Regions from separate parts of the Brenneria sp. L3-3C-1 genome, predicted to be linked through region 3. Evidence: predicted binding sites of a transcription regulator. Region 3 holds the regulator's gene; each other region holds the start of a gene.

Region 1 (7,991 bases), on a different contig from region 3:
AGCTTGAAACGGCGATACGCCTGAAGAGCAATCTGTTGCACATTATCTGGGTGGATAATGCCTATAACATGGTTGAGATGCAGGAAGAGAAAAAATATCACCGTTCTTCCGGGGTCAAATTCGGCCCGATCGATTTTAAAGCGTATGCAGAAGCGTTCGGCGCCAAAGGGTTTGCGGTCGAATCGGAAGACGAACTGGTCAGTAAGCTGCGGCAGGCGATGGATGTTCAAGGGCCGGCGGTGATCGCCATTCCGGTGGATTATTCGGACAACCAGCGTCTGATGGAGGATCTGAATATCAGTCAGCTTATCTAGCGTCTGTCTGGCGTGCTTTTGACGCCGGCGGCCCAGGCGGATCGCGATCGGGGAAGCCATCACCGCATGCGCACGGTTTGTCATTGGTGATAAACGTGGATACTATTGGCAATGGTTATCATTTCGTTTCCGGTTTATTCGGATGCCTAGCGGAATCTGCCTTATGCCGACCAAAAATATCGTCAGCACCGTTGAGCCGCCGGCGTTTTCCGGCGGCGACCGGGCGCTGGCCGCTGAGTTAAGCGACTTGCTGCGGCAGCATCGACCTCATTGCCTCGATAGCGTTAAATTCGGCGAACCTCCCCCGGCGGGCAGTATGCCCCTTGCCGAGTGGTCTCAGCCCGCGGTATTTAATCCGTTGGTTCAGCGCTATGGCGATGATCTGTATCGGGACTATCCGGATAGCCAGCGCGAGGGAAAACCGCTGCAATCGCTATGGGCGCAGTGGTACTTCGGGCTGCTGGTGCCGCCCTTGATGTTGGTATTGCTCAAACACGCTGCCGTACTGGATTGTTCGCCGAATCAGATACATGTCGGTTTTCATCACAAAGGACACCCGGCGACGTTTTATATTGCGACGCGGGCGCTGCCGTCCGCATCGGCCGGCGACTCGCCGCGAGCGCGGCTGGAGAGGCTGCTGCATCAACATATTGCCCCGGTGATTAATACGCTGGACAGCTTCGGTGAGCTGAATGCCAGACTCGCCTGGAACAATACCGGCTATCTGATGTACTGGTTTCTGGGCGAAATGAAGGCGCTGATGCCGCAAGATGAACTTACCCGCCTGAGCAACGATCTGTTCTTTTCCCGTTCACTACTGGATGGCGGCGAAAATCCCCTCTATCGCACGGTTATTCCCCGTAGCGGCATCATTCAACGCCGCAGCTGTTGCCAGCGCTACCGTATTCCAGGCGTCATGCGTTGTCAGGACTGTACGCTGAATAAGGTTTAATACCTTCCGCGGCGTGGATGGTTTACTCTTTCAGTGGTGCGGGCCGCACTGAAAACAGGCGGTAAAACGGCAAACCGACAGGGAAATTAACATGCTGATAAGATCCGTCAGGCGGATAATCAAACGTATTGCCATTATTTTGGGCGTGGTGGCGGTGACGCTGCTGGCTATCCGTATTTATGACACGCAACGTGGGCCGGCGCTGGCGCCGTGGCATACGTTTGCGCCGGATGAACTGTCGGCGGAGGAGCTTGACCGGGCTGACTGGGCAGCTTACCTGCGCACCGAAGAGACGCTTTTCCAGCAAATCAATCAGCATGTGACTCAGGAACTGGATGACGATGAACAACGGCCGATTAACCGTTATTTTTCCGGCAGCCCGGTTTATCCGGGCAGGTTTCAGCATGACTGGAACCGTTCTTATGAATTGATGCCGGACGGCGCGCCAAAAGGCGCGGTGGTGCTGTTGCATGGGCTGACGGATTCTCCTTATAGCCTGCGGCATATTGCCGAGCGCTATCGCCAGCGCGGATTTGTGGTCGTCGGCATTCGTCTGCCGGCGCACGGTACGGTGCCCGGCGCTCTGACGGACGTCCGCTGGCAGGACTGGCTGGCGGCAACCCGTCTGGCGGTGCGCGAAGCGAACCGGCATCTTACGTATACGTCAGCGGGCGCATTACCGCTGCATCTTGTGGGGTTCTCCAACGGTGGGGCGCTGGCGTTGAAATATGCGTTGGATACGCTGGACGATCCAACGCTGTCCCGCCCCGACCAACTGATACTGATTTCGCCGATGATTGGCGTCACCCGTTACGCCCGCTTTGCCGGGCTGGCGGGGTTGCCCGCGGTCTTCCCGGCGTTTGCCAAGTCGGCGTGGCTAAGCATTTTGCCGGAGTTTAACCCTTTCAAATATAACTCGTTTCCGGTTAACGGCGCCCGGCAGTCCTGGCTGTTGACCCATGAGTTGCAGCGTCAGCTAACCCGTAAAGCGCAAAACCATATGCTGGAACACTTGCCTCCGGTGCTGACGTTTCAGTCGGTGATGGATTTTACCGTCAGCACCCGGGCGGTGATTTCATCGTTTTACAATCTCTTACCCGCCAACGGCAGCCAACTGGTGCTGTTTGACGTGAACCGCACGATCAATTTTGGCCCGTTGCTGCGAGATTCGGCAAATGGCGCGCTCAGTCAGTTGCTGCCGGCGCCGCCGCGCCATTATGACACTACGGTGATCACCAATGCCGCGCCGGACAGCGCCCATGCCATTGCGCTTGATGTCAAAGCCGGGACGGGACAGGAGCAATCCCGTGAGTTGGGCATTGACTACCCGCAGGATGTTTACTCTCTCTCGCACGTCGCTTTGCCTTTCCCGGATACGGATTCTCTGTATGGTCGTTTTTCGCAGAATCCCAGCGAGTTTGGCCTGCCGCTGGGCATGATCGCGGCGCGGGGGGAACGTTCGGTGCTGGTGGTGGATCTGGATACGCTGCTGCGTTTATCGTCCAACCCGTTTTTTCCTTATCTGATGCAGCGTATCGACGGGAAAATGCCGCAGTAGCGGCGTTTCGATTGAAATAATCTAATTTTGGTGAAATTTTCGCATTAATTTTAGTAATGGGTATGGTTTTTTTTAACTGTCTAAAGTGACGGATGGTTCTATTTTTCATATCAATAATTTTATTTTTTATCCGGTTTTTATTGTGTTTGTATTGATTATTTCCAATTTATTGGTTTATTAATCTGTTTTTTATCGCGCCATAACCCAGGTGTTGAGGTGTTTCCCATATAGTTTAACTTATGACTGAAGGGATAGTTTCAACCGTGCTTCGGTGGTAAGTTCACCAGTAAGAAATCGTTTGCGTGGTGGTTATCGCCGGAACGCAATGCTCCGAATCGAGGGAAAAAATGGCAAAGCACACCCCGTTGTATCAGCAGCACCTGACAGACGGTGCCAAGATGGTTGATTTCCACGGCTGGATGATGCCGCTGCATTATGGCTCCCAGCTTGATGAGCATCACATTGTTCGTCGTGATGCCGGCATGTTCGATGTGTCTCATATGACGATTGTGGATTTACACGGCGCCCGAACCCGCGAATTTCTGCGCTATCTGCTGGCGAACGATGTGGCAAAGCTCACTCAGCCAGGCAAAGCGCTCTATAGCGGTATGCTGAATGCCTCCGGCGGCGTTATCGACGATCTGATCGTGTATTTCATGGCGGAGGATTATTTCCGGCTGGTGGTCAACTCGGCAACCCGCGACAACGATCTGGCCTGGATCGTCCGGCACGCCGAGCCTTTCACCATCGACATCCGCGAGCGTGACGATCTGGCGTTAATTGCCGTTCAGGGGCCGAACGCGCAGCAAAAGGTACGCTCTTTGCTGAAAGAACATCAGCGGCTAAGTGAGGCGCAGATTGAACAGATTGCCGCTATGAAGCCATTTTTCGGCGTGCAGGCCAATGACCTTTTTATTGCCACGACTGGCTATACTGGCGAAGCGGGCTATGAAATCGCACTGCCGCAGGAACAGGCGGTGAGCTTCTGGCAACAGCTTTTGTCCGTGGGCGTCAAGCCCTGTGGATTAGGCGCGCGCGACACGCTGCGGCTGGAAGCCGGGATGAATCTTTACGGCCAGGATATGAGTGAAGGCATTTCGCCGCTGGCCGCCAATATGGGCTGGACCATCGCCTGGCAGCCGAAGGATCGCCAGTTCATCGGCCGCGAAGCGCTGGAACGTCAGCGTGAAAAGGGGACTGAGCAACTGGTCGGGCTGGTGATGACGGAAAAAGGGGTATTGCGCAATGATTTGCCGGTACGCTTTACTGATAACGAGGGTGTGATGCGGGAAGGTGTCATTACCAGCGGATCGTTTTCGCCTACGCTTGGCCTGAGCATTGCGCTGGCGCGCGTTCCGGCGGGTATCGGTGAACAGGCGATCGTCCAGATCCGCAACCGTGAACTCCCCGTGCATGTCACCAAACCCGGTTTTGTTCGTGCCGGAAAACCTATTGTTCAGTATTAATGACCCATTCGGTTTTAACCGTATTGTGAAAGGAGAAGGTGGCAATGAGCGATGTCCCAGCAGAGTTAAAATATACCGCTTCGCATGAGTGGGTGCTATTTGAAGGCGACGGGATTTATAGCGTGGGTATTACCGAACACGCGCAGGAATTATTGGGCGACATGGTGTTTATCGATTTGCCGGAGGTGGGCACTATCGTCTCCGCCGGCGATGACTGCGCCGTGGCCGAGTCGGTCAAGGCGGCTTCCGATATTTATGCGCCGATCAGCGGCGAAATTATCGAAGTCAATGAAGAGTTGGAAAACGCCCCTGAACTGGTTAACAGCGCGCCCTATACCGATGGCTGGCTGTTCCGTATCCGTTCGTCCGACGAATCCGACTTGAATGAGCTGCTTGATGCCGAGGGATATCAGGCCACGCTGGAAGAAGACGAATAATGACCGCGCCCTGGACTCTGCTGAGCCGGGGCGTTTTATTTTGTTCCTCGCTCTGTGTCGGACAGTCACTGCGTTATGCAGCCTGTGCTATGCGGAGAATGTCTGATGCAGGAAATTTTCGTAATGACCCAGACTCTCAGTCAACTTGAACATAACGGCGCTTTCGTTGAACGTCATATCGGCCCCTCCGCCGGCCAGCAGCGGCACATGCTGTCGGTGGTCGGCGCGGATTCTCTCGATGCGTTGATCCAGCAGATTGTGCCGGCTGATATTCAGTTACCCGGCCCGCCGGCGGTTGGTGAAGCGACGACGGAACATCAGGCGTTGGCTGAGTTGAAAGCCATTGCCAGCCATAATCAGCGCTACAAAAGCTACATCGGCATGGGCTATAGCGCGGTGCTGACGCCGCCGGTGATTTTACGCAACGTGCTGGAAAATCCGGGTTGGTACACGGCCTATACGCCGTATCAGCCGGAAGTTTCTCAGGGACGTCTGGAAGCATTACTCAATTTTCAGCAGGTGACGCAGGACTTAACCGGTTTGGAACTGGCCTCCGCCTCGTTGCTGGATGAAGCAACCGCCGCCGCCGAAGCGATGGCGATGGCGAAACGCATCAGCAAGCTGAAACAGGCCGATCGTTTTCTGGTCGCGGAGGATGTTCACCCGCAAACGCTGGATGTGGTGCGCACCCGGGCGCAGACGTTCGGTTTTGAGGTGGTGGTCGGCAACGCGCAAGCCGCGCTGACGGACGACAGCATATTCGGCGTGCTGTTGCAACAGACCGGAACGACCGGTGAGCTGCATGACTACGGCGCGCTGATGGCCGAATTGAAACAACGTAAGGTCATAAGCTGTGTGGCCGCCGATATCATGGCGCTGGTGCTGTTGACCGCGCCGGGCAAACAGGGCGCGGATATCGTCTTCGGCTCCGCGCAGCGCTTTGGGGTGCCGATGGGCTACGGCGGGCCGCATGCGGCGTTCTTCGCCTGTCGCGACGAACACAAACGCGCCATGCCGGGGCGGATTATCGGCGTGTCGCGCGATGCGGCGGGCAATACCGCGCTGCGTATGGCGATGCAAACCCGCGAGCAGCATATCCGCCGTGAAAAGGCCAACTCCAATATCTGTACCTCACAGGTGCTATTGGCCAATATCGCCAGCCTGTATGCGGTGTTCCACGGCCCGGAAGGGTTGAAACGCATTGCCGGGCGTATCCACCGTTTGACGGATATTCTGGCGCTCGGCTTACGTCAGGGCGGGTTGACGTTGCGCCATCAGGCGTGGTTTGACACGTTAACCGTCGAGGTGGAAGACAAGGCCGCGGTGCTGAGCCGGGCATTGAGCTTTGGCATCAACCTTCGCGGCGATCTTGACGGCGCGGTCGGGGTGACGCTGGATGAGGCCACCACTCGGGAAGACGTACTGACCTTGTTTACGGTACTGCTGGGCTATGCCAACGGTCTGGATATCGATACGCTGGATGCGGCGGTCAACCAGCAGGCCGCGTCCATTCCCGCCGCGTTGCAACGTGATGACGCCATTCTTTCCCATCCGGTGTTCAACCGCTATCACAGCGAAACCGAGATGATGCGCTATCTGCATCGTCTGGAGCGCAAGGATCTGGCGCTCAATCAGGCGATGATCCCGCTGGGCTCCTGCACCATGAAGCTCAACGCCGCCGCTGAAATGTTGCCGATTACCTGGCCGGAATTTGCCGAACTGCATCCGTTCTGCCCGCCTGAGCAGGCGCTTGGCTATCGGCAGATGATCGAGCAGCTTGCCGGCTGGCTGGTACAACTGACCGGTTATGATGCGGTGTGCATGCAGCCGAACTCCGGCGCCCAGGGCGAGTACGCCGGACTGCTGGCGATCCGCCGCTATCATGCAAGCCGTAACGAAGCCCGCGATATCTGCCTGATCCCCAGTTCCGCGCACGGCACCAACCCGGCGTCGGCGCAGATGGCGGGAATGAGCGTGGTGGTGGTGGCCTGCGACAAGCATGGCAATATCGATCTGCACGATCTGCGGGAAAAAGCGCAGTCGGCGGGAGAACGCCTGGCCTGCATCATGGTGACTTATCCGTCAACTCACGGGGTATATGAAGAAACCATCCGTGAAGTGTGCCAGATCGTGCATCAGTTCGGCGGCCAGGTGTATCTGGACGGCGCCAACATGAACGCGCAGGTCGGGATCACCACGCCGGGGTATATCGGCGCGGATGTTTCCCATCTCAATTTGCATAAAACCTTCTGTATTCCGCACGGCGGCGGCGGCCCGGGCATGGGGCCGATTGGCGTGAAAGCGCATCTGGCGCCGTTTGTCCCGGGACACAAGGTGGTGAAAATCGACGAGATGTTGACGGAGCAGGGGGCGGTGTCCGCCGCGCCGTTCGGCAGCGCCTCCATTTTGCCGATTAGCTGGATGTATATCCGCATGATGGGCGCGGAGGGGCTGAAGCAGGCAAGCCAGATGGCGATCCTGAATGCCAACTATATTGCCGCACGGCTGCAATCGGCTTATCCGGTGCTGTATACCGGGCGGGGCGGTCGCGTCGCGCATGAATGTATTCTGGATATTCGCCCGCTGAAAGAGCGCAGCGGCATCAGCGAAATGGATATCGCCAAGCGTTTGATTGACTACGGTTTCCATGCCCCTACGATGTCGTTCCCGGTGGCCGGCACCTTGATGGTGGAACCGACTGAATCAGAAAGTCAGGCGGAGCTGGATCGGTTTATTGACGCCATGCTGTCGATTCGGGCCGAAATCGATCGCGTGGCGAGCGGCGAATGGCCGCTGGCGGACAATCCGCTGGTCAATGCTCCCCATACGCAGGCGGAACTGGTCGGCGAGTGGTCGCATCCCTACAGCCGTGAGCTGGCGGTGTTTCCGGCGGGCAGCGAAAATAAATTCTGGCCGACGGTAAAACGCCTCGATGATGTCTACGGCGACCGCAATCTGTTCTGTTCCTGCGTACCGCTGGCGGATTATCAGTAATCCTTTTCCCTGAGCATCGGCCCGTCGGTTATCCGGCGGGCCGATCGCCATACTGGCCGTATTAACATTATTCAAACTTTCTGCAAGTCTGGGCCTCTGTAGCTCTGAACCGTTGTCATACGCCATGATTGGAAAGATTGATGGAACCGTATAAGGGTTTTAGACCACTTAACTCATGGTCTGGGTCTGATCGCTGAGCTTTATCCTGAAAACGCCATGATGTGATTGGTCCGCGGATTTTTCATCGCATCCTGAATATGACGCGAGCGT
Region 2 (7,991 bases), 470 kb from region 3:
CATCAGCGGTTTAAGAAAACGACTGGCGACCAGCGCATTCAAAATTAGCTCACCCTGAAGGTCGCGACTCAATGCCATCTTTTGGCACTTTTCGTTATAGGTAAAAAATAAAGCCGCGTCTTCAACACAAAATGCGCTTTCATTAAACGCATCCGGGGTTAACATTTTAGACGGGAAACGCGAACGGAATAACATGCCATTGGCGAGATCCAGCATCACCCGATCGTGTTCGGTATCAAAATACCAGCGCCAGTTATCGTCAGGTTTTAACTTCATATTATTTACCCTTCGCCTTTTGTTGCATCTATTATAGGAAATGGCTGATTGCAAAACCATGTAATAAAAAACTATGCAATAAAAAAACCGGCAGGTGTTGATAGTTTATTTATGCAAACGAGTAAAATATAGACTAGCCGGGGGAATAAATAAACCCCCGGAGATAAATGAAAGACAGAAATGATTAAATATGCGTAACAATATCTTTAATCAGGCCGGGTCCCCGGAAAATAAAGCCTGAATATATCTGAATCAATGTCGCGCCCGCATCCAGTTTTTCACGCGCGGCAACCAAAGAATCAATGCCGCCTACGCCGATAATCGGCAATCGTCCGGCTAATTCCTGCGATAACCGCCGGACAATTTCCGTGCTATGCAGCTGTAAAGGACGACCGCTTAATCCTCCGGTCTGACCGCAGTGATTTAATCCCTGGATCAATTTTCTGTCGAGCGTGGTATTGGTGGCAATCACGCCGTCAATGTTATGACGAACCAGGCTGTCGGCTATTTGGATCAATTCCTCTTCAGAAAGATCCGGCGCGATCTTTACCGCCACCGGAACATATTTTTGATATTTCTCACTTAACTCGGTCTGCTTATTTTTTATCGATAGTAAAAGATCGTCCAGCGCCTCGCCATATTGCAGCGTGCGCAATCCCGGCGTATTGGGCGAAGAGATATTTATCGCAATATAGCCGGCGTGAGGATAGATCTTATCCATGCAGATCAGATAATCCTCTTTACCTTGTTCTACCGGGGTATCTTTATTTTTACCGATATTGATCCCCAACACGCCGCCAAATTGTGATTTTTTGACATTCTCGACCAGATAATCGACGCCTTTATTATTAAAGCCCATCCGATTAATTAATCCTTCGGCTTCAACAATGCGGAACAATCTCGGCTTATCGTTCCCGGGTTGCGGACGCGGCGTGACCGTTCCCACTTCAATAAAGCCAAACCCCATTGCGCCCAATGCGTCAATACAGTCGCCGTCTTTATCAAGCCCTGCGGCCAGGCCAAGTGGATTTTTAAATGACAATCCCATGCAGCTAACGGGTTTGGTCGGAACGGACTGACGGACGAGAAATTCAAAAGGGGTATGGGTAATGCGGCGTAATTGCTGGAAGGTCAACTCATGTGCTCGTTCTGGATCGAGCTGAAATAACGCTTTCTTGATAACGGGATAGAACATATCGTCTCCTGAGATCCCAATCGCGAATAAACAAAGTCGGAATACGGCGAGATGGTAGTTCCATCACAGCGGAAAGTAAAACGTTTGCGCAATTCCGTTGACTAGCCGCAAACCTGAAAGAGAGGTGAGATGCCCGATATCACGGGCATCTCACCACGGGGAAAAGACCAAATAAGGCGAGGAAAAAGCGTTAATCCTGCAACGCTTTGCCAATCTTCTCGAACAGATCGCCAGACAAATTCTCCAGCGTTTTCAACTGTTCCAGCGCCTGACGCATCAACCCCTGCCGTTTGGCGTCATAACGTTTTAAGCGGATCAACGGCTCAATTAACCGCGCGGCGACCTGCGGATTGCGGGTATTAAGATCGATAAGCACCTCGGTCAGGAAACGATAACCGCTGCCATCTTCCGCATGGAATGCGGAAGGATTAGCGGCGACGAACGCCCCAATCAGCGCCCGCAGACGATTCGGGTTGTTCGGGCTGAACGAGCGATGGCGCTGGAGTTCACGAACCCGCTCAAGCACATCCGCCGCCGGGCTGGTAGCCTGGATCGTAAACCATTTATCCATGACCAGGCCGTCCTGATGCCAGCGATCGTCAAAGCGGGCCAACAGCGCATCGCGTCCCGGTAACTGCGCGCTAACCGCAGCGGACAGCGCCGCCAGCGAGTCCGTCATGTTATCGGCCTGCTGGAACTGCGCGGTTACCAGGTTGTCGGCCTGAGCCTCATCGCCAAACGCCAGATAATACAGGCAAATATTCCGCAAGGCGCGTTTACCGATATCCGCGTGCTCAATGCGATATTGCGGCGTCTGATTGGCGCGATAAACCGCCAGCCATTCATCCGCCATCTCTTTTGCCATCGCGCGGATCAGGCCATCGCGCACCGCCGCGATCGCCACCGGATCGATGGTGTCGAACAGCTCGGCGATTTCATTCTCGCTTGGCAGCGTCAGGATCTGCGATGCCAGCATGGGATCCAGATTTTCATCCAGCAAAATAGCGCGGAAAGCATCAACTACATGCATCGGTAACGAAAGCGACTGCTGTTGCTGATAACGGGAAACATTCAGACGAATGTAATTGGCCAGCAAACTTTGCGCCGCATCCCAACGAGAAAACGCATTGCTGGCGTGACGCATCAGGAACGTCAGTTGCGCATCGCTCCAGGCATAATTCAGTTTTACCGGCGCGGAAAACTCACGTAATAAAGAAGGAACCGGCTGACAGGGAACCCGATCGAAAATAAAGGTTTGCTCTGCTTCGGTCACGTTCAATATGGAAGACAGCCGCTGACCGTTTCTTTGCAGCGGGATCGCCTGTCCCTTCTGGTCGTACAATTCAATATCCAGCGGGATATGCAGCGGCAGTTTGGCCTGCTTATCGGCCCCCACCGGCGTCATCTGGCTGACGCTCAATAAATATTGCTGCGTTTGCGGATCGTAATCGTCGCGCACCGTCAGCACCGGCGTACCCGACTGACTGTACCAGCGGCGGAACTGAGTGAGATCCACACCGGAAGCGTCTTCCATCGCCTGGACGAAATCATCGCAGGTCGCTGCGCTGCCATCATGACGCTCGAAGTAGAGACGCATCCCGGCCTGAAATTTCTCTTCCCCTAATAAAGTATGCATCATCCGGATCACTTCCGATCCTTTTTCGTACACCGTCAAGGTATAGAAATTGTTCATTTCTATCACCTGATCGGGACGAATAGGATGGGACATCGGGCCGGCGTCCTCGGCAAACTGCGCCCCGCGCATCACACGCACGTTATCAATACGATTAACCGCGCGGGAACCCAGGTCGGAACTGAACTCCTGATCGCGGAAAACCGTCAGCCCCTCTTTCAAACTCAGTTGGAACCAGTCACGGCAGGTGACGCGATTTCCGGTCCAGTTATGGAAATACTCGTGACCGATCACCGCTTCGATATTCAGATAATCTTTATCGGTTGCGGTTTCAGCCTTGGCGAGCACATATTTGGAGTTGAATACATTCAATCCTTTATTTTCCATCGCGCCCATATTGAAGAAGTCCACCGCCACAACCATATAGATGTCGAGGTCATACTCCAGCCCGAAACGGGTTTCATCCCACTTCATGGCATTCTTCAATGAGGCCATCGCCCAGCCGGCGCGATCCAGATTGCCGCGATCGACATACAGCTCAAGCGCCACATCCCGGCCGGATCGGGTGGTAAAGCGATCCTGTAAGACATCAAAATCCCCCGCCACCAGCGCAAACAGATAGCACGGTTTGGGGAACGGATCCTGCCATTCGATCCAATGGCGGCCGTCGGCGAGATCGCCTTGCGCAATCCGGTTACCGTTGGAAAGCAAATAGGGATAACGCGACTTGTCGGCAGTGATGCGCGTGGTGAATTTAGCCAGCACGTCCGGGCGATCGAGGTAATAGGTAATGTGACGGAAGCCTTCCGCCTCGCACTGGGTGCACAGCGCTTCGCCTGACTGGTATAACCCTTCCAGCGCGCTATTGGCCGCCGGATTGATTTCAGTTTCAATACTCAGCGTAAATTCAGCCGGTAACTGCGTCAGTGTCAGCCCGTTATCCTGTTGCTGATAATGCGGCCATGACGAGCCATCCACATGCAGGCTTACCAGCTTGAGGCCCTCGCCGTCCAGCTTCAGCGGCGCGCCCGGTTGACCTTGCAACACCACCTGACTCACTGCTTTTACATGGGTTTTCTCCGCATCCAGTTCAAAATCCAGCGCAATATCGGTAATGGTGTAATCCGGCGCTCGGTAGTCCTGGCGATATTTTACTTGCGGCTGTTGATTCATATAAAGTTTTCACCTCGTCATAAGCTTCAGAAATTAAGTTTATGCCTGTTACGCCAATGTTACCATGATAAAATAATGAGAATAATAATCATCTCAGAGCACATTTGAATCTCGCCTAAGCGGCCCCATTATGTTGTGATAAGGCAAAATTTGGCTAAGCAGGGTATACTGCGTGAACCCTGCCGATTGTCCCGACTGTGGATATGCGTCTAACGAGGATGCTGTAACGCATTATGACTTTACACACTTCCCCGATTCTAACCTCATTATTGGATACCGATGCCTATAAGCTGCATATGCAACAGGCGGTATATCATCATTATTATCCTGTCGATGTAGCGGCTGAATTCCGCTGCCGCGGCGATGAGTTGTTAGGAATCTATGCTGAAGAGATCGCCGAACAGGTTGATCTTATGCGGTACCTGGTTTTGAGTGACGAAGAATTCAGCTATCTTTCTTCTCTCCCTTTCTTTAAACAGGATTATCTCAACTGGCTGCGGAAATTTCGTTTTAATCCGCAACAGGTCAGTATTAAAAATCATCAAGGCAAATTGGATATCCGCATTGCCGGGCCGTGGCGCGAGGTCATTTTATGGGAAGTCCCGCTGCTGGCGGTGATTAGCGAAGTCGTCCACCGCAACCGCTCTCCTCTGGTTGGCGCGGCGCAGGCGCTGGATCAACTGCATAAGACATTTGAGCACTTCCGTAAAATCAGCGCCGATGTCGATATCAGCCATTTCAAGCTGATGGATTTCGGCACCCGTCGTCGCTTCTCACAAGATGTGCAACAGACGATTGTCAGTACGTTGCAGGCCGAGTTTCCTTATTTAATCGGCACCAGCAACTATGACTTGGCTCGCCGATTAAAACTGGCCCCCGTCGGCACGCAGGCGCACGAATGGTTCCAGGCTCACCAACGGATAACCCCGGTGCTTGCCAACAGCCAGCGCGCCGCCTTACAGATGTGGTTACGTGAATATCCCGACCAGTTGGGTATCGCGCTGACAGACTGCATTACCATGGATGCCTTCCTGCGCGACTTCGATCGCCCGTTCGCCACGTCTTACCAGGGGCTGAGGCATGACTCCGGCGATCCCGTTGCCTGGGGAGAAAAAGCCATTGCCCACTATCAGCGCCTGGACATCGATCCGTTAAGCAAGACGCTAGTATTCTCTGATAATTTGAATCTTGATAAAGCGCTGGCGCTCTACCGCCATTTCTGGCAGCGCATCAATCTGGTATTTGGTATAGGGACGCGTCTGACGTGTGATATTTCCGGGGTCAACCCCTTGAATATCGTGATTAAGCTGGTGGAATGCAATGGTAAACCAGTGGCGAAACTGTCTGACAGCCCCGGTAAAACGATTTGTCAGGATCAGGCTTTCGTGTGCGAATTACGCAAAGCTTTCGCCCTCCCCCGCGTTAAAAAAGCCAGTTGACCCGTTTCGAGACCCTTTGATTGGATAACTTTTAACCCAGCCACGCCGGAATGCGCAAAACTTTATGGCATTCCGGCGATTTCTGCTTGTGTCCTGCCCGACGGCAAGTAACATAACGAAATGCCCGCAGACAGGGCATTCACTGTTTTTAAACACTATTAATTGAAGAGAGAATTTTATGAGCGTAGTGCCTGTAGTCGACGTACTGCAAGGCCGTGTTGCCGTTGACAGCGAAGTCACCGTGCGCGGCTGGGTGCGTACCCGGAGAGATTCTAAAGCCGGTATCTCCTTTGTTGCCGTTTATGACGGCTCCTGCTTTAATCCATTACAGGCTGTCGTTAATAATAATCTCTCCAATTACCAAGACGACGTCCTGCGTTTGACTACAGGGTGTTCCGTGGAAGTCACCGGCAACGTCGTCGCCTCTCCGGGCGAAGGTCAGAGCTTTGAGTTGCAGGCATCCGAAGTCAAGGTTATTGGCTGGGTGGACGATCCGGATACCTATCCCATGGCGGCCAAACGCCATAGCATCGAATATCTGCGTGAAGTCGCGCATTTACGTCCCCGGACGAACCTGATCGGCGCGGTGGCCCGCGTTCGTCATACGCTGGCTCAAGCTATTCATCGTTTCTTCCACGAACAGGGTTACTTCTGGGTGTCAACTCCGCTGATTACCGCGTCCGACACCGAAGGCGCGGGGGAAATGTTCCGAGTTTCCACCCTCGATCTGGAAAACCTGCCGCGGACTGAACAAGGTAAAGTCGATTTCAGCGAGGACTTTTTTGGTAAAGAGGCCTTCCTGACGGTTTCAGGTCAGTTAAATGGCGAAGCCTATGCCTGCGCGCTGTCTAAAGTTTATACTTTCGGCCCGACTTTCCGGGCGGAAAACTCCAACACCAGCCGTCACCTGGCCGAATTCTGGATGATCGAACCGGAAGTGGCCTTTGCCTCTCTGGACGATATCGCCGGACTGGCCGAAAGCCTGTTGAAGTATGTGTTTAAAGCGGTGCTTGATGAACGGGCGGACGACATGGCGTTTTTTGCCGAGCGGGTGGATAAAGAAGCGGTCAGCCGTCTGGAAAGCTTTATCACCTCTGATTTTGCTCAGGTCGATTACACCGACGCCGTCGAAATCCTGCTGAACTGCGGGCAAAAATTTGAAAATCCGGTGTACTGGGGCGTCGATCTTTCCTCAGAGCACGAACGTTATCTGGCGGAGAAACATTTCAAAGCGCCGGTGGTGGTTAAAAACTACCCGAAAGATATCAAAGCCTTCTATATGCGCATGAACAGCGACGGTAAAACCGTTGCCGCCATGGACGTATTAGCACCGGGCATTGGTGAAATCATCGGCGGATCTCAGCGCGAAGAGCGTCTGGATCAGTTGGACAAACGTTTGGAAGAGATGGGACTGAGTAAAGAAGACTACTGGTGGTATCGCGATTTACGCCGTTACGGCACCATCCCTCATTCCGGATTCGGATTGGGATTTGAACGTCTGATTGCCTATGTTACCGGCGTACAAAACGTGCGCGATGTTATCCCCTTCCCGCGTACACCGAGAAACGCCAGTTTCTAAATAAAAATTTAATATAAGTAAAACAAATAGGTAGCAAAGAAGAGTCGGTTTTCCCGACTCTTTTTTTTTTAATTTTAGTTATGCGTCACAAAGTTCCCTAAAATTTACATTTTGTAATACATATTTTCCATTAGTTACTGGATTACGAAGTTAGTAGCATTTTCGGGGTGGATTAACAGGCGTGTGAATGGAAAACTGCGTTCAGACACAGGAAGACACCAAACTTTCAGGAATGTTCCGTAAGGAATTTTTTATGGCAGTGGCAGGTGTCTGAATAACACCAATGAGGGTAATAATGATGAAGCGCAACATTCTCGCAGTGGTAATCCCAACTCTGTTAGCAGCTGGTGCAGTAAACGCAGCCGAAGTTTATAACAAAGACGGCAACAAGCTGGATCTGTATGGCCGAGTACAAGGCATGCATTACTTCTCCGATAATACCGGTAATGACGGCGACAAAACCTATGCGCGTCTGGGTTTCAAAGGTGAAACTCAGATTACCAGCGACCTGACTGGTTATGGTCGTTTCGAATACGAATTCAGAGGGAACAGATCAGAAAGTGGTGGTTCAGCTAACAGCGACAAAACTCGTTTTGCCTTTGCCGGTCTGAAGTTCGCGGACTATGGTTCTTTCGACTATGGACGTAATCAGGGTATCGCCTATGACGGTATTGCTTATACCGACGTATTACCGGA
Region 3 (7,991 bases):
GACCCTCTGCCCCTGACACATCCCCAGAATCGCCTTTTTGATATCCTGCGGTAGCGGATGGCAATAGCTGGCTTGCTGTGCCACAGTGTATTCATCAATAGCGGCCATCACGACATCAATACCGTCGAGGCTGGTGCCTGACATCACACCAATGTATCTGCCTGATCTCATTTCCTGACCTTTTCCCCGCGGGATATAAGAAAACTCACCATTGAAAATTGGATTACGACAAAAATAGCATTTTAAAACACGGGATTATTATATTTTTTGTGTTTTGTTATCTCGGGTGAATTTTTGTTAAAAAATAGTCGATTGACGATCTTTTTTAACAAGAAACGAATTTGGCGGATTTTGCTCTCCGTTTACTCTCAATTTAACAACACGATTATATTCTGCAAAAAAGCGTAAAAATAGTGGAATGGAGCATTAAGCCAGACCATAATTTGATTGTATAACATTCGTCGGCCAAGGCTCAGCCAACCCGACATATCGCCATTACAGGAGTATTGAATATGATGAAGCGTTTGTTTGTGGTTACCCTGGCGGGTATCACACTGGCTGGTTGTGCCAATACCAGTACGCTTTCAGGAGATGTTTACAGCGCCTCCGAAGCCAAACAGGTGCAATCCGTCACCTACGGTACAATTGTATCGACACGTCCGGTACAAATTCAGGCGGGTGAAGATTCCAACGTCATCGGCGCCCTTGGCGGTGCGGTTTTGGGGGGCTTTCTGGGGAACACCGTCGGCGGGGGAACCGGTCGTAGTCTGGCAACGGCCGCTGGCGCGGTTGCAGGCGGCGTAGCCGGTCAAAGCGCGACGGGCGCGATGAACCGCACTCAAGGTGTTGAGCTGGAAATCCGTAAAGACGACGGCAGCACCATCATGGTTGTTCAAAAACAAGGCAACACAACTTTCAGCGCCGGGCAGCGTGTAGCAATGGCGAGCAACGGCCGCAGCATTACCGTCTCTCCCCGCTAATCCATAACAGCCATCACCACCTGCACGGGTGGTGATGGCTGTCAATAATTAAGTCTCTGCCAAAAGACGATCAATAATAAACGTAGCTAACATTGCCGAAATTTATTTCTTTTCCTCAAAGACTATTTTGGGTAATTAACTAAGAATGACTCTCATGCAATGCCAGTATATTTTGTTCCAACCGCGCAACCAACGAGACTAATTCATCGAGCTGTTCGGGAGTGATGCCAAATAAAATCTCGTTGCGGGTATGGCTAATCACATCATTAACCGCTTGTATTATCGGATCGGCGGCTTCAGTAAGCAGTATACGTTTAGCACGTCGGTCATGTGAGCATACGTGTCTGGTAATCAATCCCTTTTCTTCCAGTTGGTCCAATGTACGGACTAATGAAGGCTGCTCGATCCCGATAGCTTTGGCCAGTTGAATCTGTGACTGCCCCGGCGGCAGATGATATATATTGTGCAGGGTTACCCAATGCGTTTGGGTCAGCTCAAGTGGTTTTAACCGATGATCAATTAATGCGCGCCAGACGCGCACTAAACGGGCTAAATCAGATCCTAATGGCAATTCCATAACCTCTCCTTATAATTAGCATGCTAAGTTATATCCCTGGATTGCAATCAATTCTGATTTATAAAAAATAGAAAAATAGCTTTTATTATTTTAGAAAAAAGGATTCTAGCAAATAAAAGTCTCTTAAAAATGATCTTGAGCTTATTTTATTCAGTGACTGTTTAGCTAACGTTAAAATAAAGACGGCTGCTGCGGCTCTTCGGCCTGCTTGACGTTCTCCATTCGCTGCGAACGTTTCCATCTCTGCCTGCACAAGCGCAGGACATCCTGTTTCTGGGCATCACTCATCTGCCCCCAGGCAAAACGCTCATTACGACTGCGAAAGCAACCGCGACAAAAGCCGCGCGCATCAGCCTGACAAACGCCACGGCACGGATTGGGAACAGCAAAGAGTTCAAGTTGCTCTGGCACCGTACCTCCTTTCTTTTACTACAGGGTTATTGAAGCTCTGTTCTCACTCTCTGGCAAGCCCTTGCTAACGATAACGAGCAAAATAATTAGGTAGCCCTTGTAATTTCAAACGATTTTTCCGCGCCGTTATGCGGCCTCCCGGCGCGATCTTCCCGCCTTACAGCCGATAAAAGGCCGCCAGAAGCGATGTGCTAACATAATTATGCCCCGGCAACGGCGGGTCGCCAGGCTTGCTGCTTTTCCCGGCAATGGCTTGGACTCAGCATATCGACAACGCTATACTTGCCTCCGGTCAGCTTTTTTCCGTCATGTTGCCGTTAATTACAGTAGCCAATCGAGGAAATTGAAATTATGCGCCTACTTCACACTATGCTGCGTGTTGGTGATTTACAACGCTCCATCGACTTTTATACCAAAGTGCTGGGTATGCGATTGCTGCGTACTAATGAAAATGCAGAGTATAAATATACCCTGGCGTTCGTCGGCTATACCGAGGAAAGCGAAGGGGCGGTCATTGAATTGACGTACAACTGGGGCATAGAGAGTTACGATCTAGGCAATGCGTACGGTCATATCGCTCTGGGCGTCGATGATGTCGCCGCCACCTGCGATCGCATTCGCCAGGCGGGGGGAAATGTGACCCGCGAAGCCGGTCCGGTAAAAGGCGGCACCACCGTCATTGCGTTCGTTGAAGATCCGGACGGTTACAAAATCGAGCTGATTGAAAGAGCGCAATCAGGTCAGGGAATTGGCAATCAGTGACGCTTTACTGGTGCCTGACAGGCACCAGTCCTTTATATGCGCCAGGCCCGGGTAAGCGGGGAATACTGCATCTCTCGCCGAAATTTGCCATAATGCGCGCTGCGTTTTGCTAAAGATTAAGAGACTAATGGCTGATAAAAATGACCTGAACGCCCTGAGCGGTCGTTTCCGCGGGTTTTACCCGGTAGTGATCGATGTTGAGACTGCCGGGTTTAATGCCAAAACCGATGCATTACTGGAAGTTGCAGCGGTAACATTAAAAATGGACGCTGATGGATGGCTACAGCCGGATGACACCATGCATTTCCACGTTGAGCCGTTCGAGGGCGCAATATTGGAACCCGCCGCGCTGGCGTTTAACGGCATTGACCCCACTAACCCATTACGCGGCGCGGTCAGCGAGTATGACGCCCTGCATGAAATTTTCAAAGTCGTGCGCAAGGGCATAAAAGATCAGGGATGCAACCGAGCAATTATCGTGGCGCATAACGCAACCTTTGATCATGGCTTCATGATGGCTGCGGCTGAACGATGCAGTTTGAAGCGCAATCCTTTCCATCCTTTCGCCACGTTTGACACGGCGGCGCTGAGCGGCCTGGTCTTGGGGCAAACCGTTCTCGCCAAAGCCTGTCTTGCCGCCGGGATCGCTTTTGACTCCAGCCAGGCGCATTCCGCACTTTACGATACCAATCAGACTGCGCTGTTGTTTTGCGAACTGGTTAACCGCTGGAAACGGATGGGCGGATGGCCTATCGCTTTTGACGAAAACCAATCAGCAACCACCTCCGTTGCCAGTTAAACCGCATTAAAAAAGACAGGGTAGCTTTCGCCACGCTGTCTTTTTTTCATCCCGCCGCAATTTTATCCGCATTGCATATGCAAGCGTATGCGACTCCCGCTGGATTTATTCCTGCCCTTCCTGCTGAGATTTATATTTTTCCGCTGTTTCTTTAATCAGCGGCTGTAACTCGCCGCGCTGATACATTTCAATAATGATGTCACAGCCACCGACCAATTCACCGTCGACCCACAGCTGGGGAAACGTCGGCCAATTTGCGTACTTAGGCAATTCGGCACGGATATCCGGGTTCTGTAGGATATCGACATAGGCGAAACGTTCGCCACAAGCCGACAACGCCTGTACCGCCTGTGCGGAAAACCCGCAACTTGGCAATTTAGGTGAACCTTTCATATACAGCAGAATCGGGTTTTCAGCGATCTGGCGCTGAATTTTTTCAATTGTCGTTGTCGTCATTCTCTTGCTTCCTTAACCTATAGGATGGCTAACGTCATGTTCATTAACCATAAGCGCTATCAGATGTGCCATTACAGCGCCATCCACTCAATGATATTGTACCGAGAGCGGCCGCCACAAAAAAACGCTATTTTTTGTAGGGATATATTTTCCCCTAGCGTACACCGCTGTTGATAAATTCACGGCAGAAAACGATGATAAATCCACCGAAAAACCATCATTAACTTTTTTTCACTATTCTGTATACACAAAGTGGTCATTCCCACTTTTTTATACGGCCGTTTTCGGGAATACTGTTCCGCTTGAACGATTTAAGGATTAAATTCGGCCATTTTCATGATGCGCGTGTTTATTGCTATTTTTATATTATTTTTCAGTAATTTACTCCCGAGCATAGCTCAGGCGACGCCGCATACGCCAAAATCATCGTCACCAAAAACCAGCGTAGGCGCCGTACCTGATGACAATCATAAAAAAAACAAACACCCCGGAAACAGCCGCAAAGCGAATACGCCGCATCCTGAGATCAATAAAGTTAAAACCGTCCGCACGACGCAGCATAAACCGCAGCAAATCGCATCAAGAACAAAGAACAACACCCCGGCGTTAATTAAGACCGGCCTCAAAAAGTCGCAGACGAAAAACGGGGTAAGACTTTCCTCGTCGAACGCCAGAGTAAAACACGGCCTTAAAAACACCGATCTAAAAAACCGGAAAAGCGAAGAGAAAGGATTGGCATTAAGCGCCGCGCATAAAAAACGCTATCAACAAGCCAAATTAACGGCGATGAACAAGCTGATGAGCCAGGTGGGAAAACCTTATCGCTGGGGCGGATCATCGCCTTTTACCGGTTTTGACTGTAGTGGTTTGGTTTATTACGCCTACAAAGACGTGGTTAAAATCCCCATCCCCCGCACGGCGAATGAAATGTATCATTTACGCGATGCGGCGCCGATTCAGAAAAGCGAATTGGAAAGCGGCGATTTGGTTTTCTTCCGCATCAACAATCGCGGCGTCGCCGATCATGTCGGGGTTTATCTGGGCAACGGGAAATTCATTCAGTCGCCGCGTACCGGCTCGGATATTCGCATTAGTAAACTGAGTGAGGATTACTGGCAGGATCATTATGTCGGCGCACGGCGCGTCGTCACTCCTCAGACCATGCGCTGACGCTGGCTCAGAGAGGGCACAACAAGCTAAACTGCGAGGCAGAAAGAATTCAGGCATGTTTTCACACCGTAAAACATGCCTGAGTAAATAGTGATAGCGTTAAACGGCGGAACGCCCCAACGCCAATTAATTCAGTACCGCGACAAAACTAAAGACAATGATCATCGCCAGCGCACCAACGGTGGTCAGCAACGACATCTTCAGGTCAGTATCCATAGGTGTCTCCTTTGCGCACACAAGTTATCGGAAGAAAGTATTGACCATCTTTGGAAGCTCAGCCCCAACCTCGGGTAAAAAACCGCTTAATGACGATAGCGATTCTTCCATAGTTTGAAAGAAAAATCTTATACCTATGTATCAATAATAGTATAAATTACCGCTTCCACTTTGGTGGCAAATCGGACAAAATCCGCTGTTTAACGACGCGCCGCGTAGTATTCGAAAAATAGTGGTCGAAAAACGTCAACCTTGCCCCTTCAGGTATAACATTCGGCATTCTCCTTCTGAAATCCTGTTTTTTCACTAAGAAAGAGAACGATAAACGCAGGCAAACGATTAACAATATACTTACGACTGTAATAAGTGCGTTCAGGAGTTATTTTTACATGGCAACGATCAAAGATGTGGCGAAACGCGCCGGCGTTTCTACCACAACCGTATCACACGTGATTAATAAAACACGTTTCGTCGCCGAAGAGACCAAGGCTGCCGTACGCGCAGCCATTAAAGAATTACACTATTCGCCCAGCGCCGTCGCCCGCAGTCTTAAAGTTAATCACACTAAATCCATTGGTTTGCTGGCGACGTCAAGTGAAGCTCCCTATTTTGCGGAAATCATAGAAGCCGTTGAAAACAGTTGCTATGCCAAAGGCTATACGCTGATTTTATGTAATTCGCATAACGAGCTTGATAAACAACGCGCCTATCTTTCCATGCTGGCGCAAAAACGCGTCGATGGCTTGCTGGTCATGTGTGCGGAATATCCACCCGAATTGCTCGCCATGCTGGAAAACTATCGCAGCATTCCGATGGTGGTTATGGATTGGGGTCAGGCGCACAGCGATTTTACCGATACCATTATCGATAACGCCTTTGAGGGCGGTTATATGGCGGGCCGTTACCTTATCGAGCGCGGTCATCGGGACATCGGCGCCATCCCCGGCATTCAAGAGCGAAATACCGGCAGCGGGCGCTATCTTGGTTTTTTAAAAGCGTTGAACGACGCCGATATTCAGATTCATGATGAATGGATCGTTCAGGGCGATTTCGAGCCGGAATCCGGCTATAAGGCGATGCACCAAATTCTGGCGCAGAAACACCGGCCGACGGCGGTGTTCTGCGGCGGGGATATTATGGCGATGGGAGCGATCTGCGCCGCCGATGAACTGGGGCTGCGCGTTCCTCAGGATATTTCGGTGATTGGCTACGACAATATCCGCCATGCCCGCTTTTTTACCCCGGCGCTGACCACCATTCATCAGCCCAAAGAACGGCTGGGGCAATCCGCTTTTTCCATGTTGCTGGACCGTATCACCAGCAAGCGTGAAGATGCCCAGGTTATCGAAGTACACCCTACCCTGATTGAGCGCCGTTCCGTTGCCGACGGTCCCTTTCGCGACTATCGACGTTACTCCTGATAACAGACGAATTTCTTATATCACGCGGCAAGATGCTTGATACCAACAACTGCTTCAGTCAATTTATACTTGTACCCCGACTGAAGCAGTCATAAACTATTTATGATTTTTTGTGACAACAATTCTATTTATCACTATCTTTTAGTGTTAAGCGCATAGGGAATGTGCGTTTTTATCTTAAGGATAAGTGCCCCTACGTATTTGCGTACCGGCTTTTCTCTTCAATTTCCTCTGACGATTCAGAGAGTAGACGATGGGCGATCCCCACCGATACCGAGAATAGGTAAAAATTGTCTATGTTTTCCTTGCGGTTTCATCATGAAAGCAAGGTAGGGAGAAGTTATGAGTTCATCATGTATAGAAGATGTGGCGGAGCTTGACCGCCATAACACATCCTGGTTCCAAATTGTGCGGGAAATGCTGGCTATCGCTGATATCAAAATCAACGGTTCCCGCCCTTTCGATATCAAAGTTAAAAATCCTGATTTTTTTAAGCGCGTATTGCGTGAAGGATCATTGGGATTGGGTGAAAGCTATATGGATGGCTGGTGGGAGTGCGAGAGACTAGACATATTTTTTCATCGCGTATTACGCGCCGGATTGGATGAAAAAATCCCCCACCATCTCAAAGATATCTTGCGCATCGCTGCCGCACGGCTGATAAATTTACAATCCAAAAAGCGCGCCTGGATAGTCGGCAAAGAGCACTATGATTTAGGCAACGACTTATTTTCGCTGATGCTGGATCCCGCGATGCAGTACTCATGCGGCTACTGGAAACAGGCGTCCACGCTGGAGCAGGCTCAGCAAGACAAGCTGGCGATGATCTGCGAAAAGCTGCAACTCAAACCAGGAATGAAACTGTTGGATATCGGCTGTGGCTGGGGCGGATTGGCGGAATTTGCCGCTCGCCGGTATGGCGTCTCGGTCTGCGGCGTCACCATTTCCAAAGAACAGCAGAAGCTGGCGCAGGAGCGCTGCAAAGATCTGGATGTCACCATTTTGCTACAGGATTATCGCGATCTGAATCTGCAATTTGATCGGGTCGTCTCTGTCGGGATGTTTGAACATGTCGGGCCGAGAAACTACGACACCTATTTCCGTGTCGTCAGAAAAAATCTTAAAGCAGACGGATTATTTTTACTGCACACCATAGGCGCCAAAAAAACCAACGCCGAAGTCGATCCCTGGATTAATAA
Region 4 (7,991 bases), 420 kb from region 3:
TCCGTGAGCGCGTTGCCGTCTATCGTCAGCTGTCTTTGCAGTTTTCACGTCTGCCCTATGAGCCTAAATCCAAGTAACCGCTGCCGCCTATCACGCCGGACATACTTCGTATTGATAAAAAATACTTTCTCCTTGCATGTGGGGCCAAACAGGCAGCTAATGGATTAGCAAGCCACCCTTTTACCAAGCGAGGTCAGAAATGAGTAAAGGAATGGACAGCAAAAAGAACAGCAAGAAGAAACCCTTGAAAACCGCAGCGGAAAAACGCGCGGATAAAAAGGACAAGAAGGCTAATCCGCAAGCGGATGCCATCACTTAAAAACATCAATGCTGATCGGTAAACCCGCTTTCAGCGGGTTTACTCTCACTAACTCAGTCGCTTTCAAGAACCATCAGCAGAAACGCATATTCCAACGCAATATCCTCATAATGCTTAAAGCGCCCCGACTTTCCGCCGTGCCCGGCGTCCATATCGGTATACAACAGTAAAAGGCGTTGATCCGTTTTCATTTCCCGCAGCTTTGCCACCCATTTCGCCGGCTCCCAATACTGGACTTGCGAATCGTGCAACCCGGTGGTAACCAGCAGGTGCGGATAAGCCTGCTCCGTTACCCCATCATAGGGACTGTATTGTTTGATGTAGTCATAGTACTGGCGATCGTTCGGATCGCCCCACTCGTCGTATTCGCCGGTAGTCAGAGGGATAGACTCATCCAACATGGTGGTCAGAACATCAACAAACGGAACCTGCGCGACGACGCCTTTAAATAAATCCGGCGCAAAATTCACCACCGCGCCCATCAGTAATCCGCCGGCGCTGCCCCCCATTGCGAACATTTTCCGGCGATCGCCATAGCCTTTTTCAGCTAATGCGTTTGATACATCAATAAAGTCGGTAAACGAATGCATTTTGTTCAGCAACCGGCCGTCGTCATACCACTGTTGCCCGAGTTCGCCGCCCCCTCGAATATGGGTCAGAGCAAAGACGAATCCTCTGTCCAGCAGGCTTAATCGACTGACGCTGAAATCCGGATCCATACTGCTGCCGTAGGCGCCATAACCATATACCAGTATGGGATTCCGACCGGGCTTGAAATGCTTGCGGTGATAGACCAGAGAGACGGGAACCTCTACGCCGTCCCGGGCGGTGATCCACAGGCGCTCGCTGCAATAATCATCCGCAGTAAAATTTTTTACTTCGGCCTGCTTGAGTAACTGTTGCTGCCCGGTGTCCATATTCAGTTCATAAAGCGAACTCGGAGTGGTCATGGATGCGTATCCATAGCGCAGCAACGAGGTTTCCGGCGAGGGATTATAAGATAACCAGGTTACGTAGCTTGCATCATTGAAGGTAATATTTTTCTCCGCCTGCGTTTGCCAGTGAATTTGCCGCAGGCTGGTTAATCCCCGCTCTCTTTCCTCGACCACCAGCCAATCGCGAAACAGCTCGAAACTTTCAAGAACTCGCTGCTCCCGCGGAGCGATAAGCGTTTCCAGGTTGCTTTCTCCCCGATCCGGCGTGCAATACAGGCCGAAATTTTTCCCTTCCCGGTTGGAACGCAGATAAAACATGCCCCGATAGTGGTCTACGCCATACTCATGCTCTTTGCGACGCGGGATGAAGACCTGCGGCGCCGCATCGTCGCGGGTCGCATCGATCAGCAAAACTTCCGTGGTAGTCGTGCTGCTGAGGTAAATAGTGATGTAACGCTCTGAGGTTGTCTTACCCAAACTGACGTAATACGTATCATCCTGCTCTTCATAAACCAGTTCATCGGACGATGGATGGCTTCCCAGCCGATGGCGATAGACCTGATAAGGTAATAAGGTTTGCGGATGTTTGCGGACATAATAAAGAACGGCGGAGTCTGCCGACCATTCCGCCCCTGAAGAAACCTTTTCAATCACGTCGGGCAGCCAGGCGTCGCTGTTCAGATCGCGAAAACGAATATCGTACTGACGGCGGGACAGAAAATCCTCCGCCAATGCCAATACCTGATTATCGGGGCTGACGGCCAACGCGCCCAGACTGTAGAACTCATGATTTTCCGCTCGCTGATTCCCATCAAGCATCGTCTGCCATTTATCCGTCTCGCTCTCCGGCTGGCGCAGATAAATAGGATACTCTTTACCCGGCTCATAACGACTCTGATAACGGTAACCGTTTTTAACATAGGGAACCGACATATCCTCCGACGGTATCCGGTTAACCATTTCATCATACAGCGACTGCTTCAGCGCGTCGTAAGGCGCCATCACCTCGCGACTATACTGGTTCTCCTGCTGAAGATAGGCCAGCACGTCAGGATCTGTGCGCCGGTCGTCACGCAGCCAATAGTAGTTATCAATACGGGTGTCATTGTGAATGGTCAACGGATGGGGTCTTTTTGCTGCTTGCGGTACGGTCATGTCGTTCAGATCCTTGGTTTGGGAATAAAAAGAGTGGCACGATTCTCCGTGGATGCCAAGTAACGCCGGCTTTCCCTTTCGTCACATCATTACCTCAGATGCGTACGCAAACGTTTTCGTTTATACTGCGGCCATTTTTCACAACCAGATCAGGTATCACGTTATGTTAACGATTGGAACTGCCCTGCGTCCCGATGCCACACGCGTCATGCTGCTGGGCTCCGGTGAGTTAGGCAAAGAAGTGGCGATTGAGTGTCAGCGGTTGGGAATCGAAGTTATCGCGGTCGATCGCTATGCCGATGCGCCAGCCATGCAGGTTGCTCATCGAAGCCATGTCATTAACATGCTGGACGGCGAAGCATTAAAAGCGCTGGTTGAAGCCGAGCATCCTGATTATATCGTGCCAGAGATCGAAGCTATCGCCACCGATATGCTGGTTAAGCTGGAACAACAGGGGCATCACGTGGTTCCCTGCGCCCAGGCCACGCGTTTAACGATGAACCGTGAAGGTATTCGCCGTCTGGCGGCCGAAACGCTGTCCATACCGACGTCAAGCTACCGCTTTGCGGACAGCGAAATAAGCTTTCATCAGGCCGTGGCTGACATTGGTTACCCTTGTATCGTTAAACCCGTCATGAGTTCATCAGGTAAAGGGCAAAGTTTGATTCGGGAACCCGGGCAGTTGGATAAAGCCTGGCAGTATGCTCAGCAAGGCGGCCGCGCGGGCGGCGGACGGGTTATCGTTGAGGGATTGGTCAATTTTGATTTCGAAATTACCCTGCTGACCATCCATGCGGTGGATGGTATCCATTTTTGCGCGCCAATCGGTCATCGTCAGCAAGACGGCGATTATCAGGAATCCTGGCAACCACAGCAGATGAGCCCGTTGGCGCAGGCGCGCGCGCAAGAAATCGCCGGCGACGTGGTGAAAGCGCTGGGCGGCTACGGGCTGTTTGGGGTTGAACTGTTTGTCTGCGGCGACGAGGTTATTTTCAGCGAAGTCTCGCCACGCCCGCATGATACCGGCATGGTGACGATGATTTCTCAGGATCTGTCAGAATTCGCCCTGCACGTGCGCGCGTTTCTGGGGTTGCCGATCGGCGCCATTCGTCAGTACGGCGCGGCGGCCTCGGCCGTGATCCTGCCGGAACTGGAGAGCCGGAATGTTCGCTATCAGGCGCTGGCGACCGCGCTGCATCCCCACACGCAGATCCGTCTGTTTGGCAAACCGGAAATCCAGGGTAAACGCCGCATGGGCGTTGCGCTGGCGACCGCGGAAACCATCGATGAGGCCGTCGCGCTGGCGAAAAAAACCGCTTCGGCGATAAAGGTCGAGGGTTGAGCGGGGCTGAATCCGTAAAAAAGCCATCCGGCGGATGGCTTCAGCAATACTTCGATAGGCTTATTACGCCGCCGCGCCTGCAACGGCCTTGCGCGCCAGCTCAGTGATACGCGCATAATCGCCGCTTTCCAACGCATCATTCGGCACCAGCCAGGAACCGCCGACACAGAGTACGCTTTTCAGCGCCAGATAATCACGGTAGTTATTCGGCGTAATCCCCCCGGTCGGACAGAAGCGAATTTGCGCAAACGGCCCGGCGATCGCCTGCAACGCTTTAACGCCGCCATTGGCCTCCGCCGGGAAGAATTTAAACTCGCGCAAACCGTAATCCATACCCAGCATCAGTTCAGAAACGGTGCTGATACCCGGAATCAACGGGATGCGCCCTTCCGTCGCCGCTATCAGCAACGGCTCGGTGAGACCGGGGCTGATAGCAAATTGCGCCCCCGCCTCAGTCACCGCGGCCAGTTGCTGAGGATTGATTACCGTACCTGCGCCGACAATCGCTTCAGGCACCTCTTTCACAATGGCGCGGATAGCGTCTATGGCGCAGTCGGTACGTAATGTCAGCTCCAGCACGCGAACGCCGCCAGCGACCAGCGCCTTTGCCATCGGCACCGCATGCTCCAGCTTGTTAACCACAATAACAGGAACAACGGGGCCCGCCGTCAAAATCTGTTCCGCGCTCGTTTCCCAGTTTTTCATCAAGAGTTATCTCCAGTCATGCCCAGGGGCATCATTAATGATATAGCGCGCCCCTGCCACAGGGGTCTGCATTTGCAGACGTCCGACCGCACCGTTAGCCACACATTAAAACCATAACCACATAATACAAATGCACCCTGTCCGAGCCGCGGACACGGCGTATCCGTTATTCAAACTCGTTCCACGAACGACCGTCGCGGGTGATCATCGCCACCGACGCCACCGGCCCCCAGCTCCCCGCCTGATAAGGCTTCGGCGCGTCGTTGTCCATTGACCAGGCGTCCATGATCGAGTCAACCCACTTCCAGGCTTCCTCGACCTCGTCGCGACGCACAAACAACGCCTGAATCCCCCGCATGGTTTCCAGCAACAGGCGCTCATAGGCATCGGCCAGGTGTTGTTGATTAAAGGTCTCGGAGAAACTCAGATCCAGCTTCACCGTTTGCAAGCGGTGCTTATGCTCCAGTCCGGGGATTTTATTCAGGATCTGAATTTCAATCCCTTCATCCGGCTGCAAACGAATAATCAACTTGTTCTGCGGCAATTGCTGATAAGAGTCGCGGAACAGGTTCAACGCCGGGTTTTTAAAATACACCACGACTTCGGAGCATTTCGTCGGCAGACGCTTGCCGGTACGCAGGTAAAAAGGCACCCCCGACCAGCGCCAGTCATCAATATCAACGCGTATTGCCACAAAGGTTTCGGTGCCGCTGCTTTTATTCGCGCCCTCTTCTTCCAGATAGCCGGGAACTTTATTCCCCTGCACAAAACCAGACGTATACTGACCCCGTACCGTTGTTTCATGCACGTTATTACGATCGATGCGGCGTAACGAACGTAGTACTTTCACTTTTTCATCACGGATGCGATCGGTCGTCAGGTCAGAAGGCGGCGACATCGCAATCATGGTCAGAATCTGCAACAGATGGTTCTGGATCATATCGCGCATCTGACCCGCTTTATCGAAGTAACCCCAGCGTCCCTCAATCCCCACTTCTTCAGCAACCGTGATTTGTACGTGATCGATCGTCCGGTTGTCCCAGTTGGCGGAGAACAACGAGTTGGCAAAACGCAGGGCCAGCAGGTTCAGCACCGTCTCTTTACCCAAATAATGGTCGATACGATAAACCTGACACTCGTTAAAATACTCGGCGACCTGATCGTTGATGACGCACGAGGAAGCCAAATCGGTTCCCAGCGGCTTTTCCATCACCACGCGCGCCGGCTCTTTATTCAGTCCTGCGGTGCCCAAACCACGGCAAATCGCCCCAAAGGTACTGGGCGGCATAGCAAAGTAGTTAATGGTGGTGCGGCTTTTCTGGTCGAGCATTTTGCCCAACTTGCCGAAACCTTGCGTATCGTCAACATCAAGATTACAGAAATCCAACCGGTTGCTTAACGTTTCCCACAACGCTTCATCAATCGGCTCTTTCATAAAGGTATCCAGCGCATCACGGATCACGCGGGTGTATTCAGCTTTATCCCAGTCGGCTCGTCCTACGCCGATGATCCGCGTTTGCGGATGGATATGACCTGCTTTTTCCAACTGATACAGGGAAGGCAGCAATTTACGGCGCGCCAAATCGCCCTTCGCGCCGAAAATAACCAAGTCGCACGCCTGGGCTGTTGAAGTTACCGCCATGTTCATCTCCTCGTTGCGGGATACTGTAATTTTATTACAGCAGTAATGTACTCTTTTTGACTCGGGCCAGTAAACCCGTCCAAATACTCAAAACCTCGGTTTAAGCTTACTGAAAATTACCCAAAAACCGGCTTGTTACAATGACTAAAGCGCATGAGGCATATGCCTGAAAGAGAAATCTTTCATCATTTCTGACAGCAGATTACTTTTCTGAAAGTTAGACACATGTCATGTTCTGGCAAAAAAAGCGCACAACTTCACGTTTTGCTCTCTGCCAACCGTCAAAGGCCGTAGTATATTTTCACGAAATCCGCATCGGTTGCTCCTTTGGTTGAAATCGGAAAAACTTACATGGCCTTTCTCATATGAATATGCTGGAAAAAATTCAGAACCACCTGGAACTTCTGAGCAAGTCGGAAAGAAAAGTCGCTGAAGCGATCCTGAGCGCCCCGCAAACGGCAATCCATTCCAGCATCGCCACCCTGGCCAGAATGGCTGTCGTCAGTGAACCCACCGTCAACCGTTTCTGCCGCCGTCTGGACACGAAAGGGTTTCCTGATTTTAAGCTACATCTGGCGCAAAGTCTGGCGAATGGCACACCTTATGTGAATCGCAACGTAGAAGAGGATGACAGTGTCGATGCCTACACCAGCAAAATATTTGAATCTACGATGGCCGGGCTGGAACATGTGAAGTCCTGTCTGGATATCATGGCGATTAACCGGGCGGTGGATCTGCTTACCCAGGCGAAAAAAATCTCTTTCTTCGGTTTTGGCGCATCGGCGGCGGTCGCCCATGACGCCATGAACAAGTTCTTTCGGTTCAATATTCCCGTGGTTTACTTTGACGACATCGTCATGCAGCGCATGAGTTGCATGAACTCCAGCGAAGGAGACGTTGTTGTGCTCATCTCGCATACCGGAAGAACGAAAAGCCTGGTTGAAATGGCGCGGCTAGCGCGGGAGAATGATGCTACAGTGATCGCCATCACATCCGACGATACGCCTTTAGCGCGTGAAGCCTCTCTGACGCTCAGGGTGGAAGTTCCGGAAGATACGGATGTGTATATGCCGATGGTATCCCGCATTGCGCAACTTACCCTGATTGACGTGCTGGCAACCGGCTTCACGCTGCGGCGCGGGGAAAAATTCAGAGATAACTTGAAGCGAGTCAAGGAAGCATTACGGGAATCGCGCTTTGATAAAGAGGCGCCATTTCTCCACCCTTTCAGTTGATTTTTAATACTGAACGTTATTTATTTTTACAAGGCTATAACCATTTAATCTGAAAGATAGAATAACTATAAACCAGACTCAATACGGAACTCGGGTAACGTATATCCAACCGATTTCAAGGCCCGCCGGATGGTCACGGAACGAATCCTCGCGGTTTAGCAAACCCGCCGACGGGATGCGGGAAAAAGACCGGCGACGTGAAAGATGAAAGGTATAGATGAAATAGTTTCGTTGTAAAGTTACACTTTACATCGTTATCCGATATTAATCGCAACACTACTGCTTCACAAGTCAACGGAGTTATACATGTCCAGACGGCTCAGAAGAACCAAAATCGTCACCACCCTGGGGCCAGCTACCGACCGCGACAACAATCTGGAAAAGATTATCGTTGCAGGCGCTAACGTAGTACGCTTGAATTTTTCTCATGGCACAGCAGAAGATCATCTATTACGTGCCAATAAAGTGCGTGAAATTGCGGCGAAATTAGGCCGCCATGTTGCCATTCTTGGCGATTTACAGGGTCCCAAAATTCGCGTTTCCACCTTCAAGGAAGGTAAAGTTTTTCTGAATATCGGTGATAAATTCCTGTTGGACGCCAACATGTCCAAAGGCGAAGGCGATAAAGAGAAAGTCGGTATTGATTACAAAGGCCTGC

Evidence for each region. Region 3 encodes PurR, which represses purine synthesis genes. Its sites were predicted from a motif close to CANGCAAACGTTTGCNTG; they were not measured.
Region 1: gcvT (glycine cleavage system aminomethyltransferase GcvT) is a predicted target of PurR. The motif match lies at 3,112-3,129, and genes of this name have one in related genera.
Region 2: pyrD (quinone-dependent dihydroorotate dehydrogenase) is a predicted target of PurR. The motif match lies at 1,545-1,562, and genes of this name have one in related genera.
Region 4: purT (formate-dependent phosphoribosylglycinamide formyltransferase) is a predicted target of PurR. The motif match lies at 2,513-2,530, and genes of this name have one in related genera.

The regions. Positions count from the first base shown of each region.
Region 1 is NZ_JAEMHF010000005.1:129,173-137,163, forward strand. It holds gene alsS (acetolactate synthase AlsS) at 1-314, shown strand, start outside; gene fhuF (siderophore-iron reductase FhuF) at 478-1,266, shown strand; gene JG725_RS12335 (carboxylesterase) at 1,358-2,824, shown strand; gene gcvT (glycine cleavage system aminomethyltransferase GcvT) at 3,172-4,290, shown strand; gene gcvH (glycine cleavage system protein GcvH) at 4,335-4,727, shown strand; gene gcvP (aminomethyl-transferring glycine dehydrogenase) at 4,851-7,721, shown strand.
Region 2 is NZ_JAEMHF010000001.1:376,166-384,156, reverse strand. It holds gene JG725_RS01695 (cell division protein ZapC) at 1-276, opposite strand, end outside; gene pyrD (quinone-dependent dihydroorotate dehydrogenase) at 461-1,471, opposite strand; gene pepN (aminopeptidase N) at 1,662-4,277, opposite strand; gene pncB (nicotinate phosphoribosyltransferase) at 4,511-5,716, shown strand; gene asnS (asparagine--tRNA ligase) at 5,895-7,295, shown strand; gene JG725_RS01670 (porin) at 7,591-7,991, shown strand, end outside.
Region 3 is NZ_JAEMHF010000001.1:847,534-855,524, forward strand. It holds gene anmK (anhydro-N-acetylmuramic acid kinase) at 1-171, opposite strand, end outside; gene JG725_RS03870 (glycine zipper 2TM domain-containing protein) at 513-980, shown strand; gene slyA (transcriptional regulator SlyA) at 1,120-1,557, opposite strand; gene JG725_RS03880 (DUF1289 domain-containing protein) at 1,729-1,968, opposite strand; gene gloA (lactoylglutathione lyase) at 2,320-2,730, shown strand; gene rnt (ribonuclease T) at 2,858-3,529, shown strand; gene JG725_RS03895 (Grx4 family monothiol glutaredoxin) at 3,635-3,985, opposite strand; gene JG725_RS03900 (C40 family peptidase) at 4,325-5,155, shown strand; gene JG725_RS03905 (YnhF family membrane protein) at 5,282-5,371, opposite strand; gene purR (HTH-type transcriptional repressor PurR) at 5,761-6,792, shown strand; gene cfa (cyclopropane fatty acyl phospholipid synthase) at 7,135-7,991, shown strand, end outside.
Region 4 is NZ_JAEMHF010000001.1:423,504-431,494, reverse strand. It holds gene JG725_RS01915 (DNA polymerase III subunit theta) at 1-77, shown strand, start outside; gene JG725_RS01910 (S9 family peptidase) at 373-2,409, opposite strand; gene purT (formate-dependent phosphoribosylglycinamide formyltransferase) at 2,573-3,751, shown strand; gene JG725_RS01900 (bifunctional 4-hydroxy-2-oxoglutarate aldolase/2-dehydro-3-deoxy-phosphogluconate aldolase) at 3,815-4,456, opposite strand; gene zwf (glucose-6-phosphate dehydrogenase) at 4,623-6,098, opposite strand; gene JG725_RS01890 (MurR/RpiR family transcriptional regulator) at 6,464-7,333, shown strand; gene pyk (pyruvate kinase) at 7,640-7,991, shown strand, end outside.